Regions from separate parts of the Anoxybacillus sp. ST4 genome, predicted to be linked through region 2. Evidence: a T-box and tRNA genes for the amino acid it is inferred to sense, from the RefSeq annotation. Region 2 holds a T-box; the other holds one or more tRNA genes.

Region 1 (8,181 bases), on a different contig from region 2:
CGCACACGATCCGGATACGTCATTGCCATTTCGTGAAAGAAATGTTCAAATTCCCACTCTCCTGTTCCGAGAATAATCATTTGCACGTGTTCAGCAATGATTTCATGAAATACACATTTGACCAAATCCAACCCTTTTTGCTTTGTTAATCTCGAAACGATCGCAATTACCGGAACATCTTCCTCTGACGGTAACGAAAAATGTTGTTGAAGCGCCCGTTTATTTATGCTTTTTCGCGCAATCGTCGTCACATCATATGGCACTGCAATATATGGATCCTTTTTCGGATTATATATTTCATCATCAATCCCATTTAAAATACCAACTAAATGTGAGCTTCGCGCACGCAACAGTCCGTCAAGCCGCTCACCGTAATACGGTGTTTGAATCTCTTCTTTATACGTCGGACTAACAGTAGTGATCAGATGTGCGGAGACGAGCGCCCCTTTCATAAAACTGACATGTCCGTAAAACTCTAAATGTTCAATTGAAAAATAGCGGTCGCTTAAATTTAGCAAGTCCCCCAAAATTTCGCGTGGAAAAATGCCTTGGAACTGCAAATTATGAATTGTAAATACCGTTTTCATCTGTGCGTAAAATGAATTTCTCATATATTCTTCACGCAACAAAAACGGGATCATTCCTGTATGCCAATCATGACAATGAATGACATTTGGCTGAAAGTCGATGACCGGAAGACAGTCCAGAACGGCCCGGCAAAAATATGAAAAACGCTCGCCATCATCGTAATGCCCATACAATGAATCGCGTTTAAAATAATATTCGTTGTCGACGAAATAGTATGTGATTCCTTCATGTTCTAACTGTTCAATTCCACAATATTGCCTTCTCCAGCCAACGCGAACAACGAGTTCAGCTATTTTTTTCATTTTTTGACGCATATGTTGCGGAATCAATCCATATTTCGGCAACATGACACGCACATCGGTTCCGAGCTTTTTCAGCTCTTTTGGTAGCGCACCAGCAACATCGGCTAAACCGCCTGTTTTCACAAATGGTACACATTCTGATACAACAAATAACACTTTCACGATTTCATCAGCGCTCCTTGTATTGTCCCTTTTCGAATGACGATTGGCTGCTTCGGCGTCCCGATCAATTGAACGCCATCGCCAATACGAGCATCTTTATCTATGATGACATACTCGAGGTAACAATTTTCTCCAATTTGACTTTTTTGCATGACGACACTATTTTGGACAACGGTTCCTTTTCCGATTTTAACTGCCCTCGAAATAATGCTATTTTCAATCTTTCCTTCAATGATGCATCCGTTCGCAATCATCGCATTACGAACGCAAGCGTGCGATGTATACTTTGTCGGTGGCTCATCTTTTACTTTCGTATAAATAGGTCTCCCTTTTAAAAACAATTGTTTCCACACATCTGGTTGAAGAAGCTCCAAACTATGATGAAAATAACGCTCGATGCTATCAATGACCGCAACGTACCCATTATATTCATAGTCGCATACCGTTAATCCGTTCGTTTCATCATTGACGACGTCGACAATACTTTGGTAGCGATTGTTTTGTTGATTTGCAATTAAATCAAGCAACAATGATGTTTCTAAAATAAACATATCAAGTGATTGACCACGATGACATATGCGGGTAATGTCGCAATGGTTGGTAATATGACGCTTTAACACTTCTTCATAATCAATGTTACACACTGTATAGCTATTGCAAATGAGAGCGTATTTTTGCGTGCTTCTCAAAAAGTAGTCAATATGTTGTTGAAAATGTTGAAACGAGCCTATATGGGAAATCGGAAGATCAGGCGAAGGAAAAAAAAATAATCCATCACGTTTTCGGTTCAAATCCCAATTTTTCCCCGAACCAAGATGATCCATTAACGAGCGGTATTGATACTTTGGAAAAATAGCGACACTTTCAATACCTGAGTTTACCATATTCGACAAAACAAAATCGATTAATCGGTAACGCCCAGCAAACGGGACAGCCGCAATCGAACGCTGGAGCGTTAAATCGTTCATTTCCTTCTTATATGTTGTAGCATCAATGACCCCAAGCATTAATTTTCCCACAGCTTTTCATCCTCTCTCTCTGAAAAATGTCCCAAAAGCCCCTCTGTTACAAGAATGACTTCCCCTTCAGATGAACTAGCATAAATGGAAGTTCCGTCTGGAATTTCTATGTTCGGTGGAACAATCGCTTTTTCAATGTATACATTTTTCCCAATAACCGCATTGGGCATAACAACGCAATCTTTTACCGTTGCACCTTGTGCAATGTGCACCCCTTGGAACAATACAGAATGCTCTACATGCCCTTCAACAATGCATCCTTCATTCACTAAAGATTCTTTTACTTGCGCATATGGAGCAATATATTGCGGTGGCTCATTCGGATTGACAGAATAAATGCGCCACGTATGATCGAATAAGTTTAATGCCGGGGTATCTTCGAGTAAATCCATATTTGCTTCCCATAAACTCTTTACTGTACCGACATCTTTCCAATATCCTTTAAATGGATAGGCAACAAGTCGCTTTTTTTCATCGATAAGTAAAGGGATAATATCCTTGCCAAAATCATGACTCGAACGATCGTTGCGATTGTCCATTTCCAAATATTCTTTTAAAACAGACCATTTAAAAATATAAATGCCCATGGAGGCTAAATTATTTTTCGGATGAGCTGGCTTTTCTTCAAACTCAACAATTTCCATCTCCTCATTTGTGTTCATAATGCCAAAACGACTCGCTTCTTCCCATGGCACTTCAATAACAGAAATCGTCACATCTGCCTTTTTCTCGATATGGTATTGTAGCATATGCGCATAGTTCATTTTATAAATATGGTCACCTGAAAGAATGAGCACATACTCCGGATCGTATTGCTCTAAATAGTTTAGATTTTGATAAATCGCGTTTGCCGTTCCTTTATACCACCGCATTTCAGAAGATTCTGCATACGGTGGAAGAACGGCCACCCCTCCATGTTTCCGATCCAAATCCCATGCACTACCAATTCCAATATACGTATTTAACTCTAGCGGTTGATATTGAGTCAGCACGCCAACTGTATCAATACCGGAATTGGCGCAATTACTTAATGTAAAATCAATAATGCGATACTTTCCCCCAAACGGCACAGCGGGCTTAGCTAAATTTTTTGTTAATGAACTTAACCTACTTCCCTGTCCCCCTGCGAGCAGCATAGCGACGCACTTTTTTCGTACCATAGCTTTCCTTCCCTTCTCTTTTTCTAGTTGGCCGTAAAATAGTGATAGCATACGGCGGAATCGTCATTCGAATGTGGTACGGCTTTCCGTGATATGGTTCTTCACATGCCTTAAGTGGCTTTTTGTTTATATGTCCCGCACCACCGTACATCACATCATCGCTGTTGAATACTTCCCGATATGATGTCAGAAATGACACACCAATTTTGTAATTGTCATATACAACATTTGTGAAGTTACAAACAACAATTAGCGTATCTTCCTCTTTTTTTCCGCGCCGAATAAAAGAAAAAATACTTTGTTCAGCGTTGTTCACATCAATCCATTCAAACCCATTTGGATCATGATCATATTCATATAGTGCCTTTTGTTTTTTATAAAAATACGTGAGGGATTTCACGTAATCATTCATTTTTCGATGCATATCAAAATCAAATAGCACCCAGTCGAGTTGTTCTAAATCTTTCCACTCATCAAACTGCCCGAACTCTCCACCCATAAATAATAGTTTTTTTCCTGGATGAGTCATAAAATAGCCGTAAAGCAAGCGAAGTTGGGCGAATTTATCCCAATAATCGCCGGGCATCTTATTCAACAACGATTTTTTTCCATGTACTACTTCGTCATGAGATAAAGGTAAAATAAAGTTTTCCGTATAAGCATAAAGTAGAGAAAATGTCATTTTGTGATGCATATGTTTTCGTTCACTCATGCCCGTTTCCATATAACTTAACACGTCGTTCATCCAGCCCATATTCCATTTATAGTTAAATCCTAACCCGCCATCATACGTCGGCGCTGTTACTTTCGGCCAATCAGTTGAATCTTCTGCAATCATTAACACGCTTGGCTCAAAAGCAAATACAACTTCATTCAGCTTTTTTAAAAATGAAATCGCATATGGATTTGGATGCAGCACATCGCTGTTCGGCCAATAAAGCATGTTCGCAACAGCATCGACACGAAAACCGTCAATATGATAATACTGCAGCCAAAACAGAGCGTTTGAAATTAAGAAACTATGCACTTCCGATTTTCCTAGGTCAAAATTCGCCGTTCCCCAAACAATATTTTCGCGATCTTGCATATTCACATATTCATACGTCGGTTCACCATCAAACATATACAATCCGTGTGCATCTTTACAAAAATGTCCAGGAACCCAATCTAAAATGACACCAATTCCTTCTTGATGGCACCGATCGATGAAATACATCAAATCGTGTGGCGTTCCATACCGACTTGTTGCAGCATAATAACCTGTTCCTTGATATCCCCACGAGCGATCGAGCGGATGCTCAATAAGTGGTAACAACTCGATATGAGTAAATCCATGTTCAACAACATAAGGAATTAACTCATCTGCCATCTCCCTATATGTATAAAACTGCCCATCATCTTTCTTTTTCCATGTACCAAAGTGAACTTCATAAATAAACATAGGTTGGTCATAAACCCGTTTACGTTTTTTCTTCCTTTGCCACGCCTGATCATTCCATTTATATCCATCTAATTCATATACAATAGAGGCAGTATTGGGGCGTTCTTCTGCATAAAACGCGTATGGGTCAGCTTTAAGAAAGGTGCGTCCATCTCTTGTTATAATTTCGTATTTATATAGATGCCCTTCTAAATTTTCATGGACAACAATCATCCATACTCCTTGTTCATTTATTTTTGTTAATTTATGTTGTTCCCCGTTCCAGTTGTTAAACGTTCCAACAAGCCGAATTTCTTTAGCATGTGGAGCCCATACACAAAAACGAGTGACAATTGTTCCATCTTGTTTCACTAAATGCGCGCCAAATAATTGATAACTTTGATAAAATGTTCCTTCATGGAATAAATGCATCTGCAAATCAGTTGGACTCATCGTTAACAAGCGCCTTCTCACCCTTTCTGAAATAAAATGTTCAAAAACAATTACGTACTGAATATATTACACAAGGCTATATAAAATTCCTGTAAGAAAATTAAGATATTTTTCGACATTGTTCAACAAATCACATAAAAAATGTGACGAAATGAAAATCAATATGAACGTTCATATAATTATCACTTGAGTAGCAAATGATAATTATATAAAATAGTTTATAGTAATTATTATTTATATTTTTTAATATTAAATTTAAATAAGGGGAATGCATAATGTACGATTATCATCACTTGCCACATATGAAAGCACAAACTGCGTCAAAAAAGGCGCTTTGGACGACATTGATATTAACAACTTTTTTCACGATTGTGGAGATCATTGGAGGCATTTTATCCAACTCCCTCGCCTTGTTGTCAGACTCAGCACATATGGCTTCTGATGTCATTGCATTAAGCTTAAGCATGATTGCGATTTACTTAGCTTCCCGTCCACCCAATGAAAGATTTACGTTTGGCTATTTACGTTTTGAAATTATTGCGTCATTTTTGAATGGCCTAGCACTCATGATTATTGCTATTGGGATTTTCATTGAAGGGATTCGTCGTTTTATTCATCCTGAAAACATTCAGTTTTCACTCATGTTAACGATCGCAACGATCGGTTTTGTCGTTAATCTCATATTAACCATCGTCTTAAGTAGGAGCATAAAGGAAGAAGAAAATTTAAATGTAAAAAGCGCATTATGGCATTTCATTGGTGATTTATTAAGTTCCATCGGTGTCATTATTTCAGCCATACTCATTTACTTTACAGGGCTATATATGTTCGATCCGCTTATTAGCATCGTGATTGGTACTATTATTTTTATAGGCGGTGCAAAAATTGTTCGTGAATCATATTTTATTTTAATGGATGCCGTGCCCCCTCAATTTGACATCGAGCGTATTCGCACCGATATTCTCGCTGTTGAAGGGGTTGAAGATGTACATGAACTGCATATTTGGGCCATTTCAACCGATCATTATTCTTTAACAGCGCATGTTCTTATCAACGAATGCATCCAGCCATTTTGCATCATTTTAGCTATTAATGAACTGCTAAAGGAAAAATACAATCTCTCTCATGTAACTGTTCAGGTGGAACATCCATCTATTCATCAACATGGCGAGTATGGAAAAAAGTTTTTAGAAAAGAGAAATGACGTGAGTGAACCGTACGAAAATGAGGATAACTTAGCGGACTTTTAAAGTCAGTTTGTTTAGAAAAACGATGCATCTAATACAAAAAAGTAGGGCTAACCTTGCAAGGTTAGCCCTACTTTTATTAGTGACCCGTACGGGATTCGAACCCGTGTTACCGCCGTGAAAGGGCGGTGTCTTAACCACTTGACCAACGGGCCATATGTGGCAATGGCGGAGAAGGCGGGATTTGAACCCGCGCGCCGCAAAAAGCGACCTAACGGTTTAGCAAACCGTCCCCTTCAGCCACTTGGGTACTTCTCCAAATGGCTCCGCAGGTAGGATTCGAACCTACGACCGCTCGGTTAACAGCCGAGTGCTCTACCACTGAGCTACTGCGGAATGATCCGTTAAAGTTAATCATTTGTGCTTCATCAACATGTTGCGTAACTTTACTGCCTCTGCCTCTTCCTCTACTCGCATACTCCACGATGATGGATGCGTCGAGGCAACTCGAAGCTTAATCGACGAAGCATCGCTCGTCACTGAGCTACTGCGGAATAAAAACATAACATTTAGAAATACAAATGGGCCTAAGTGGACTTGAACCACCGACCTCACGCTTATCAGGCGTGCGCTCTAACCAGCTGAGCTATAGGCCCACGTAAGCGGGTGATGGGAATCGAACCCACGACATCAGCTTGGAAGGCTGAGGTTTTACCACTAAACTACACCCGCACGTCGAATTTTATAATAAGCAACAACATTCATCTCGCTCAGTCATGCCTCTTCCTCTACTAGCATATTCAAAGATGATGGATGCGTCGAGGCAACTCGTAGTTTACTCGACGAAGCGTCGCTCGTGGCTGAGGTTTTACCACTAAACTACACCCGCATAATGAAGTAAAATGTGATGTTATGGGGCGACTAGTGGGAATCGAACCCACGAATGCCAGAGCCACAATCTGGTGCGTTAACCACTTCGCCATAGCCGCCACAATGATGCCGGCTGCAGGACTTGAACCCGCAACCTACTGATTACAAGTCAGTTGCTCTACCAATTGAGCTAAGCCGGCACAATATAAGCAAACGAAAGTGATGGCGGAGGAGGAGGGATTCGAACCCCCGCGCGCCTTTCGACGCCTCTCGGTTTTCAAGACCGACCCCTTCAGCCAGACTTGGGTACTCCTCCGTGTAATATAAACATGGTGGACCTTGTAGGACTCGAACCTACGACCGGACGGTTATGAGCCGTCTGCTCTAACCAGCTGAGCTAAAGGTCCTAAGCTAGTAGCGGCGGAGGGAATCGAACCCCCGACCTTACGGGTATGAACCGTACGCTCTAGCCAGCTGAGCTACGCCGCCATTATCGTAACATAGATGGTGGAGCCTATCGGGATCGAACCGATGACCTCCTGCGTGCAAAGCAGGCGCTCTCCCAGCTGAGCTAAGGCCCCTTACTACTGGTCGGGAAGACAGGATTCGAACCTGCGACCCCATGGTCCCAAACCATGTGCTCTACCAAGCTGAGCTACTTCCCGACATGGCGCGCCCGAGAGGATTCGAACCCCTAACCTTCTGATCCGTAGTCAGATGCTCTATCCAATTGAGCTACGGGCGCATGTAAAGTGCCGAGGGCCGGACTCGAACCGGCACGGTAGTCACCTACCGCAGGATTTTAAGTCCTGTGCGTCTGCCAATTCCGCCACCCCGGCATAGGCATATTGGAGCGGAAGACGGGACTCGAACCCGCGACCCCCACCTTGGCAAGGTGGTGTTCTACCACTGAACTACTTCCGCACAATGCGGGTGGAGGGACTTGAACCCCCACGCCAGAGGCGCCAGATCCTAAGTCTGGTGCGTCTGCCAATTCCGCCACACCCGCATAATGGTGAG
Region 2 (8,181 bases):
CGGCGTCGAACAGCAGCTGTTAGTTGCGATCAAGCCAGACGATGTGCAATGGTTAGACGACAAGCAATGGACGCCCGTCAACAAAGCGCTCATCGGCTTCTCCCGAGCGACGCTTTCTGCCGATGGAGAATATAACTGCATTGTTCATCCGCATATCGTCATGTCGCAAGCTTCGTAATTATTATTATCATACGGCCACATGCGCCAAAATAGAAGGAGGTTTTTTATGAAACTGTTCAAATTGCGCCTCATGTATGTATGGTACAAATTATTGAAAAAACTAGGTTTAAAAGCGGACGAAATTTATTACATCGGTGGAAGTGAAGCGCTTCCGCCACCATTGACAAAAGAAGAAGAAGAACTATTGTTAAAAAAACTTCCTTCCGGAGATGAAACGGCGCGTTCGCTATTAATTGAGCGCAATCTTCGCCTCGTCGTTTATATTGCGCGCAAATTTGAAAATACGGGCATTAACATTGAAGATTTAATTAGCATCGGCACGATCGGATTAATTAAAGCGGTCAATACGTTTAATCCAGAGAAAAAAATTAAACTTGCTACATATGCGTCGCGCTGTATCGAAAATGAAATTTTAATGTATTTACGGCGCAACAATAAAGTGCGATCTGAAGTATCGTTTGATGAACCGTTAAACATCGATTGGGATGGAAACGAATTGTTATTATCGGATGTACTAGGTACAGAAGATGATGTCATTACGAAAGATTTAGAGGCAAATATTGATCGTAACCTACTGTTTCGCGCCCTCGATCAATTAAGTGAACGCGAAAAACAAATTATGGAACTTCGCTTCGGATTAAGCGGGGGGGAAGAAAAAACGCAAAAAGACGTCGCCGATTTATTAGGTATTTCCCAATCGTACATTTCCCGTTTAGAAAAGCGAATTATTAAACGATTGCGAAAAGAGTTTAACAAAATGATGTAATGCATATTTTTCCCTTCAAAGGAGATACTGAAAGCTGACAGCATCTCCTGCAAGGAGGGAAAGACATGACAAGAAACAAAGTTGAAATTTGTGGCGTTGATACATCGAAACTTCCTGTACTAAAAAACGAAGAAATGCGTGAATTATTTCGGCAAATGCAAGCGGGGGATGTATCCGCACGCGAAAAGCTAATTAATGGGAATTTACGGCTCGTATTAAGCGTCATTCAACGATTTAACAATCGTGGTGAATATGTCGACGACTTGTTTCAAGTAGGCTGCATCGGACTTATGAAATCAATTGATAACTTTGACTTAAGCCAAAATGTTAAGTTTTCCACGTACGCTGTGCCGATGATTATCGGTGAAATTCGCCGATATTTACGAGATAATAACCCGATTCGTGTTTCTCGCTCGTTGCGCGATATTGCGTACAAGGCGCTTCAAGTTCGGGAAAAAATAATGACTGAAACAGCGAAGGAACCGACGGCAGAAGAGATTGCGAAAATTTTAGATGTTCCGCACGAAGATATCGTGTTTGCCCTAGACGCTATTCAAGATCCTGTTTCGCTATTTGAGCCGATTTACAACGATGGGGGCGACCCGATTTATGTCATGGACCAACTGAGCGACGAAAAAAACCGCGATACTCATTGGATTGAAGAAATTGCTTTAAAAGAAGGGTTGCGCCGCCTAAACGAACGAGAAAAAATGATTATTCGAAAACGATTTTTTCAAGGAAAAACACAAATGGAAGTGGCTGAAGAAATCGGGATTTCCCAAGCGCAAGTATCCCGTTTAGAAAAAGCTGCGATTAAGCAAATGAACAAAAACATTCAATGGTAATAGACGCCTCCATCGAAAACGGATGGAGGCTTTTTTGCGCATATGACTACAACGACCGGCTTGTGCATACATATAGGAGATAGAAACAAAAAAGGAGCGGAGAAACATGGTGAAAATTTCTGAATTACAACAAAAAGATGTCGTCAATGTCGCGAACGGAAAACGGCTTGGGCATATTGGAGATATCGATATTAACTTAACGACCGGCCAAATTGAGGCGATTATTATTATAAGGACAGGGAAAGTGCTCGGTTTATTCGGACGGGCAGATGAAATCATCATTCCGTGGAGAGATATCGTAAAAATCGGTGCAGATGTCATTCTCGTTCGATTAGATGGCGATGAATAATTCACGTTTTCGGCAAGGTGTGATAAAATAGGAAAAAAAGTGATAAAATTGTACAAAGGATGTCGAATGATGAATGAAATATTTCGCCAAGTGAGCGAACAATTGCTTTTGTTTGAAGGCTGGGAACATGTTACCGTTGCGTTTACAACGAGGCAAGGCGGGGTAAGCGATGAACCGTTCGCTACGTTAAATGTTGGCATGCATGTGGAAGATGATGAAGATGCGGTGTATAAAAATCGAACAATTGTTGCCGAAACGCTCGGTCTTTCGATTGAGCGATGGGTGTGCGCACATCAAGTGCATGGCGTGCATATAGAGAAAGTGACGAAAGCGCATGCCGGCAAAGGAGTGCGCACGTACGACACCGCGTTGCCGCATACAGACGGGCTTTATACGAACGAGCGACAATTAACTTTAGCGCTTTGTTTTGCGGATTGTGTTCCGCTTTACTTTTTTGCGCCAAGCAAGCAGCTCATTGGGGTAGCCCACGCTGGCTGGAAAGGGACAGTCCATAACATCGCTGGACAAATGGTGAAACGGTGGGAAGAAGAAGGCGTCGCTCCCCAACATATTCATGTTGTGATCGGTCCATCGATCGGCCGATGCTGTTACGTCGTCGATGATCGCGTCATCACATTCGTTCAAAAGGCGCTAGCCAATTGCTCTCCATCTCTTTATAATGAAACAAGTAGGGGACAGTATGCGCTTGATTTAAAAGAAATGAATAAACAGCTGTTGCAACAAGCTGGGGTGCCGATTCAACAAATAGCTGTTTCATCGTATTGCACAAGCTGTGAGCGATCATTATTTTTCTCCCACCGTCGCGATGGTGGAAAGACAGGGAGAATGATGGCGCTTATTGGCTGGAGGTGATCATATGTCTGTGAAGCAACGTTTACAAACGATTCAATACGACATTGCCGAAGCGTGTGAAAAAACAGGACGAAGCGTATCCGATGTGCAAATTGTGGCGGTGACGAAATATGTGAGCGTCGCACGCGCAAAAGAGGCGGTGGAAGCTGGGATCGTTCACTTAGGTGAAAGTCGTGCGGACGGCTTTTTGCACAAATATGAGGCGATCGGAAAACAAGCAACGTGGCACTTCATCGGCACGCTACAATCAAGAAAAGTGAAACAAGTCATTGATTACGTCGATTACATTCATTCGCTTGACCGCCTTTCGCTAGCGGAAGAAATCGATAAGCGAGCCAATCGGACGATCAAATGTTTTGTGCAAGTGAATGTTTCAGGCGAGCAGTCGAAACATGGATTAGCGCCGGAAGACGTATTGCCGTTTATTGAAACGTTATCTGCTTTTTCACGCATTCAAGTTGTCGGATTAATGACGATGGCGCCATATACGGATGATGAAGCGACGATTCGCCGCTGCTTTCGGACGTTGCGTGAACTAAAGGAACGCGTGCAAGAAAAACAATGGTCGCACGCCCCTTGTACAGAGTTGTCGATGGGCATGTCAAACGATTACGTCATCGCGGTGGAAGAAGGGGCGACGTTCATCCGACTTGGTACAAGTCTTGTAGGCGAAGAGGAGGTGGAATAAATGGGATTTGTAAAAAAAATTCGCGACTTTTTCGACTTAGATGAGGAAAAATGGGAAGAGGATGAATACGAGCAAGAGGAAGTCGTGCAACAACCGAAAGCTGAACAAAAGCAAAATGTCGTCAGTTTACAAAGCGTGCAAAAATCTTCGAAAGTCGTTTTATTTGAGCCGCGCGTGTATGCAGAAGTGCAAGAAATTGCCGATCATTTAAAAAATCGGCGCGCCGTCGTCGTCAACGTTCATCGCGTCGACCGCGATCAAGCGCGCCGCATCGTCGACTTTTTGAGCGGAACGGTATATGCGATTGGTGGAGATATCCAACAAGTAGGCTCGACAATTTTTTTATGCACGCCAGATAACGTCGATGTGAGCGGTTCAATTTCGGTCGTATCGGACGATGACTCAACGATAAAGAGGTGGTAAAATGTATCAAATTGCAAATGTTGTTGTGACAATTATTCAAGTATATTCGTATGCGATTATTGTTTACATTTTAATGTCTTGGTTTCCAAATGCGCGCGACACAAAAGTCGGGCAGTTTTTCGCTACCATTTGTGAACCATATTTAGAGCCGTTTCGTCGCTTTATTCCACCTATCGGCATGATCGACATTTCCCCAATTGTCGCCTTGCTTGTTTTGCGTTTTGCAACAGCAGGTGTTTATGGGTTATTAGATATGATCAGCAGAGGGTTATAATGAACATTTATCAACATTTTCGTAAAGAAGAGCATCATTTCATTGACCTTGTGTGCGAATGGAAACGGCTCGTGACTATGCAATATCGTCTAAAACTTACCCCGTTTTTAGATCCGCGCGAGCAACAAATCGTTCGCACCGTCGTCGGACATCACGATGACGTGAACGTATCGTTTTTTGGCGGGTGTCCTCTTGCTGAACGGAAGCGAGCGCTTTTATATCCGCCGTACATCGAACCGACAGAAGATGATTTTGAACTGACGTTATTTTCTGTCCGCTATCCGAAAAAATTTGTAACGATTGAACATCGCGACGTACTTGGCGCGCTTTTATCGCTCGGTGTGAAGCGCGAGAAGTTCGGCGATATTGTCATTGCCGATGACGTCGTTCAGTTTGTTGTCGCCTCCGATATCGCTCCGTTTGTGAAGATGAATATGACGTCGATTCGCAACGCTTCTGTCTCATTGCAACAACGACCGTTGTCGGAGATGCGCGTCGTCGCTGAAACGTGGGAAGAAGAGACGATTACTGTACCTTCCCTTCGCCTCGACGCTGTGCTCGCGCAAACGTTTCGTCTGTCACGTCAAAAAGTGCAGACGCTTATTGAACAAGGATGGGCAAAATTGAACTGGAAAGTTGTCGATGAGCCGTCTGCTGAATGTCGAGAAGGCGACTTATTATCGCTTCGGCAACATGGGCGCTGCCGTTTGCAGACGATTGCAGGGCAAACGAAAAAAGAAAAGTGGCGCATCGTTGTCGAAAAAACGAAATAAAAGCAGGATTTTCGCAAAACATGTCGAATAGCCATGGTACGTACATAAGATGGAGGTGGACCACATGCCGTTGACGCCGTTAGATATTCATAATAAGGAATTTAGCCGAGGTTTTCGCGGATATGATGAAGATGAGGTAAATGAATTTTTAGACCAAGTCATTAAAGACTATGAAATGGTGTTGCGTGAAAAAAAGCAGCTCGAGGAAAAAGTAAAGGAGCTAACAGAAAAGCTGAATTACTTCACAAACATTGAAGAGACGCTCAATAAATCAATTTTAATCGCACAAGAAACCGCCGAAGAAGTGAAGCGAAACGCACAAAAAGAGGCGAAGCTCATCATTAAAGAAGCGGAGAAAAACGCCGACCGCATCATTAGCGAAGCGCTCGCGAAAACGCGGAAAATTTCAATGGAAGTCGAAGAATTAAAGCGACAAGCGAAAGTGTTTCGCAACCGCTTCAAGATGTTAATTGAAGCGCAGCTCGATATGTTAAACAGCGGTGACTGGGATCATTTATTAGACTACAAGCTTGACGATGAAGCGATACAAGAAATAACGGAGTCTTGACGAGCGGCATCGTTATTGCCTATAATATCGAATACAGTTATACATGGAAAAACGATGAAGGGGACAGTAGTTCTTTCATCAGCTTATTTCAGCGAGCCGAGGGCGGTGGAAGCTCGGCATAAGCGAAAGAATGAAGATCACCCCGGAGTTCCGTGCCGAACATAAGTAGGCCACGGCGCGTCATTCCCGTTACGAATGTCGAGTGGACTATTGTACATAGTCAATAAGGGTGGTACCGCGAGACCTTCTCGTCCCTTTTGGGCATGAGAAGGCTTTTTTTATTGACATAAAAGGAGGTATAGTCATGGACTACAAAGATACGTTACTCATGCCAAAAACCGATTTTCCGATGCGAGGCAATTTGCCGCAACGTGAACCGCAAATACAAGCGAAGTGGGAAGAAATGGACATTTACCGTAAAGTGCAAGAGCGCACGAAAGATCGGCCGCTTTTCGTGTTGCACGATGGACCGCCGTATGCGAACGGCGACATTCATATGGGGCATGCGCTCAATAAAATTTTAAAAGATTTTATCGTGCGCTATAAATCGATGAGCGGCTACTGTGCACCGTACGTGCCGGGATGGGATACGCACGGCTTGCCGATTGAAACAGCATTGACGAAAACGAAAGGCGTCAATCGAAAAGAAATGAGTGTCGCCGAGTTTCGCAAGCTGTGCGAACAATATGCGTACGAGCAAATCGACCGCCAGCGCGAACAATTTAAACGGCTTGGTGTGCGCGGTGATTGGGATAACCCTTACATTACGTTAACGCCAGCATACGAAGCACAACAAATTAAAGTGTTCGGTGAAATGGCGAAAAAAGGACTCATTTATAAAGGGCTAAAGCCAGTATATTGGTCGCCATCAAGCGAATCCGCGCTTGCCGAAGCGGAAATTGAATATAAAGATAAACGTTCACCGTCGATTTACGTCGCCTTTCCTGTGAAAGACGGAAAAGGTGTGCTTGATGGCGATGAAAAAATCGTCATTTGGACGACGACACCATGGACGATTCCAGCGAACTTAGGAATTGCTGTGCATCCACAGTTGCAATATAGCGTCGTTGAGGCAGATGGTGGCAAATACGTCGTTGCATCGGAGTTATTACAATCGGTACAAAAAGAAATCGGCTGGGAACATGTCAATGTATTAAAAACAGTAAAAGGAAGCGAACTTGAATACGTCGTGGCGAAACATCCGTTTTACGATCGTGACTCGCTCGTCATTTGTGGCGAACACGTCACAACGGATGCAGGAACAGGTTGTGTCCATACCGCTCCGGGCCACGGGGAAGATGACTTTGTCGTCGGACAAAAATACGGCTTAGGCGTTCTTTGCCCTGTCGATGAGCGCGGCTATATGACAGAAGAAGCGCCAGGGTTTGCCGGCATGTTTTACGACGATGCGAACAAAGCGATTACTGAAAAACTGCAAGAAGTTGGAGCTCTGTTAAAACTATCGTTTATTACGCACTCGTATCCGCACGACTGGCGCACGAAGCAACCGACCATTTTCCGTGCGACAGCGCAGTGGTTTGCGTCGATTGATAAAATTCGCGAGCAATTGTTGAAGGCGGTGGAAGAAACGACATGGGTGCCAGCGTGGGGCGAAATTCGCATTCATAACATGATTCGCGATCGCGGCGACTGGTGCATTTCGCGACAACGCGCATGGGGTGTACCGATTCCGGTCTTTTATGCAGAAAATGGCGAGCCAATTATTACAGACGAAACGATTGAGCACGTATCGAACTTGTTCCGTCAATACGGATCAAACGTCTGGTTTGAACGGGAAGCGAAAGATTTACTTCCAGAAGGATTTACGCACCCAGGCAGTCCAAACGGTCGCTTTACGAAAGAGACGGACATTATGGACGTATGGTTTGACTCCGGCTCTTCTCATCAAGCGGTATTAGAAGAACGCGATGATTTACAACGTCCAGCAGACCTTTATTTAGAAGGATCAGACCAATACCGCGGCTGGTTTAACTCGTCGCTATCGACAGCGGTTGCCGTCACAGGCAAAGCGCCGTATAAAGGTGTGCTAAGCCACGGATTCGTATTAGATGGCGAAGGACGGAAAATGAGCAAATCGCTCGGCAACGTCGTCGTGCCAGCAAAAGTGATGGAGCAGCTTGGTGCCGACATTTTGCGCCTTTGGGTTGCGTCGGTCGATTATCAAGCAGACGTGCGCATTTCCGACAACATTTTAAAACAAGTGGCAGAAGTGTATCGTAAAATTCGCAATACGTTCCGTTTTATGCTCGGCAACTTATTCGATTTCAATCCAACAGAACGCGTTGCGATCGACGAGTTGCGCGAAGTTGACCGCTATATGCTTGTGAAATTAAATCGTCTCATCGAAAAAGTAAAACAAGCATATGAAACGTACGAATTTGCGACGATTTATCATGAAGTGAACAACTTCTGTACCGTCGA

The links. A T-box is a leader RNA that pairs with one kind of tRNA and senses whether it is charged. The one in region 2 lies ahead of ileS (isoleucine--tRNA ligase), so its partner is inferred to be a tRNA-Ile.
Region 1: it has a tRNA-Ile gene. The T-box ahead of ileS (isoleucine--tRNA ligase) is inferred to sense a tRNA for this amino acid. The anticodon was not compared.

What each region holds. Positions count from the first base shown of each region.
Region 1 is NZ_JAHZOE010000002.1:1,252-9,432, reverse strand. Features, by position in the region: gene glgA (glycogen synthase GlgA) at 1-1,052, opposite strand, end outside; gene K1I44_RS02250 (GlgC family sugar phosphate nucleotidyltransferase) at 1,049-2,071, opposite strand; gene K1I44_RS02245 (glucose-1-phosphate adenylyltransferase) at 2,059-3,231, opposite strand; gene glgB (1,4-alpha-glucan branching enzyme) at 3,179-5,104, opposite strand; gene K1I44_RS02235 (cation diffusion facilitator family transporter) at 5,380-6,354, shown strand; tRNA gene K1I44_RS02230 (tRNA-Glu) at 6,435-6,506, opposite strand; tRNA gene K1I44_RS02225 (tRNA-Ser) at 6,518-6,609, opposite strand; tRNA gene K1I44_RS02220 (tRNA-Asn) at 6,613-6,687, opposite strand; tRNA gene K1I44_RS02215 (tRNA-Ile) at 6,874-6,947, opposite strand; tRNA gene K1I44_RS02210 (tRNA-Gly) at 6,953-7,023, opposite strand; tRNA gene K1I44_RS02205 (tRNA-His) at 7,205-7,280, opposite strand; tRNA gene K1I44_RS02200 (tRNA-Thr) at 7,289-7,361, opposite strand; tRNA gene K1I44_RS02195 (tRNA-Ser) at 7,385-7,477, opposite strand; tRNA gene K1I44_RS02190 (tRNA-Ile) at 7,492-7,568, opposite strand; tRNA gene K1I44_RS02185 (tRNA-Met) at 7,577-7,650, opposite strand; tRNA gene K1I44_RS02180 (tRNA-Ala) at 7,667-7,742, opposite strand; tRNA gene K1I44_RS02175 (tRNA-Pro) at 7,750-7,826, opposite strand; tRNA gene K1I44_RS02170 (tRNA-Arg) at 7,830-7,906, opposite strand; tRNA gene K1I44_RS02165 (tRNA-Leu) at 7,915-8,000, opposite strand; tRNA gene K1I44_RS02160 (tRNA-Gly) at 8,011-8,085, opposite strand; tRNA gene K1I44_RS02155 (tRNA-Leu) at 8,090-8,170, opposite strand; tRNA gene K1I44_RS02150 (tRNA-Lys) at 8,175-8,181, opposite strand, start outside.
Region 2 is NZ_JAHZOE010000003.1:52,901-61,081, forward strand. Features, by position in the region: gene spoIIGA (sigma-E processing peptidase SpoIIGA) at 1-178, shown strand, start outside; gene sigE (RNA polymerase sporulation sigma factor SigE) at 227-946, shown strand; gene sigG (RNA polymerase sporulation sigma factor SigG) at 1,012-1,791, shown strand; gene K1I44_RS03560 (YlmC/YmxH family sporulation protein) at 1,898-2,140, shown strand; gene pgeF (peptidoglycan editing factor PgeF) at 2,210-3,013, shown strand; gene K1I44_RS03570 (YggS family pyridoxal phosphate-dependent enzyme) at 3,018-3,701, shown strand; gene K1I44_RS03575 (cell division protein SepF) at 3,702-4,124, shown strand; gene K1I44_RS03580 (YggT family protein) at 4,126-4,398, shown strand; gene K1I44_RS03585 (YlmH family RNA-binding protein) at 4,398-5,171, shown strand; gene K1I44_RS03590 (DivIVA domain-containing protein) at 5,236-5,739, shown strand; T-box leader at 5,785-5,998, shown strand; gene ileS (isoleucine--tRNA ligase) at 6,044-8,181, shown strand, end outside.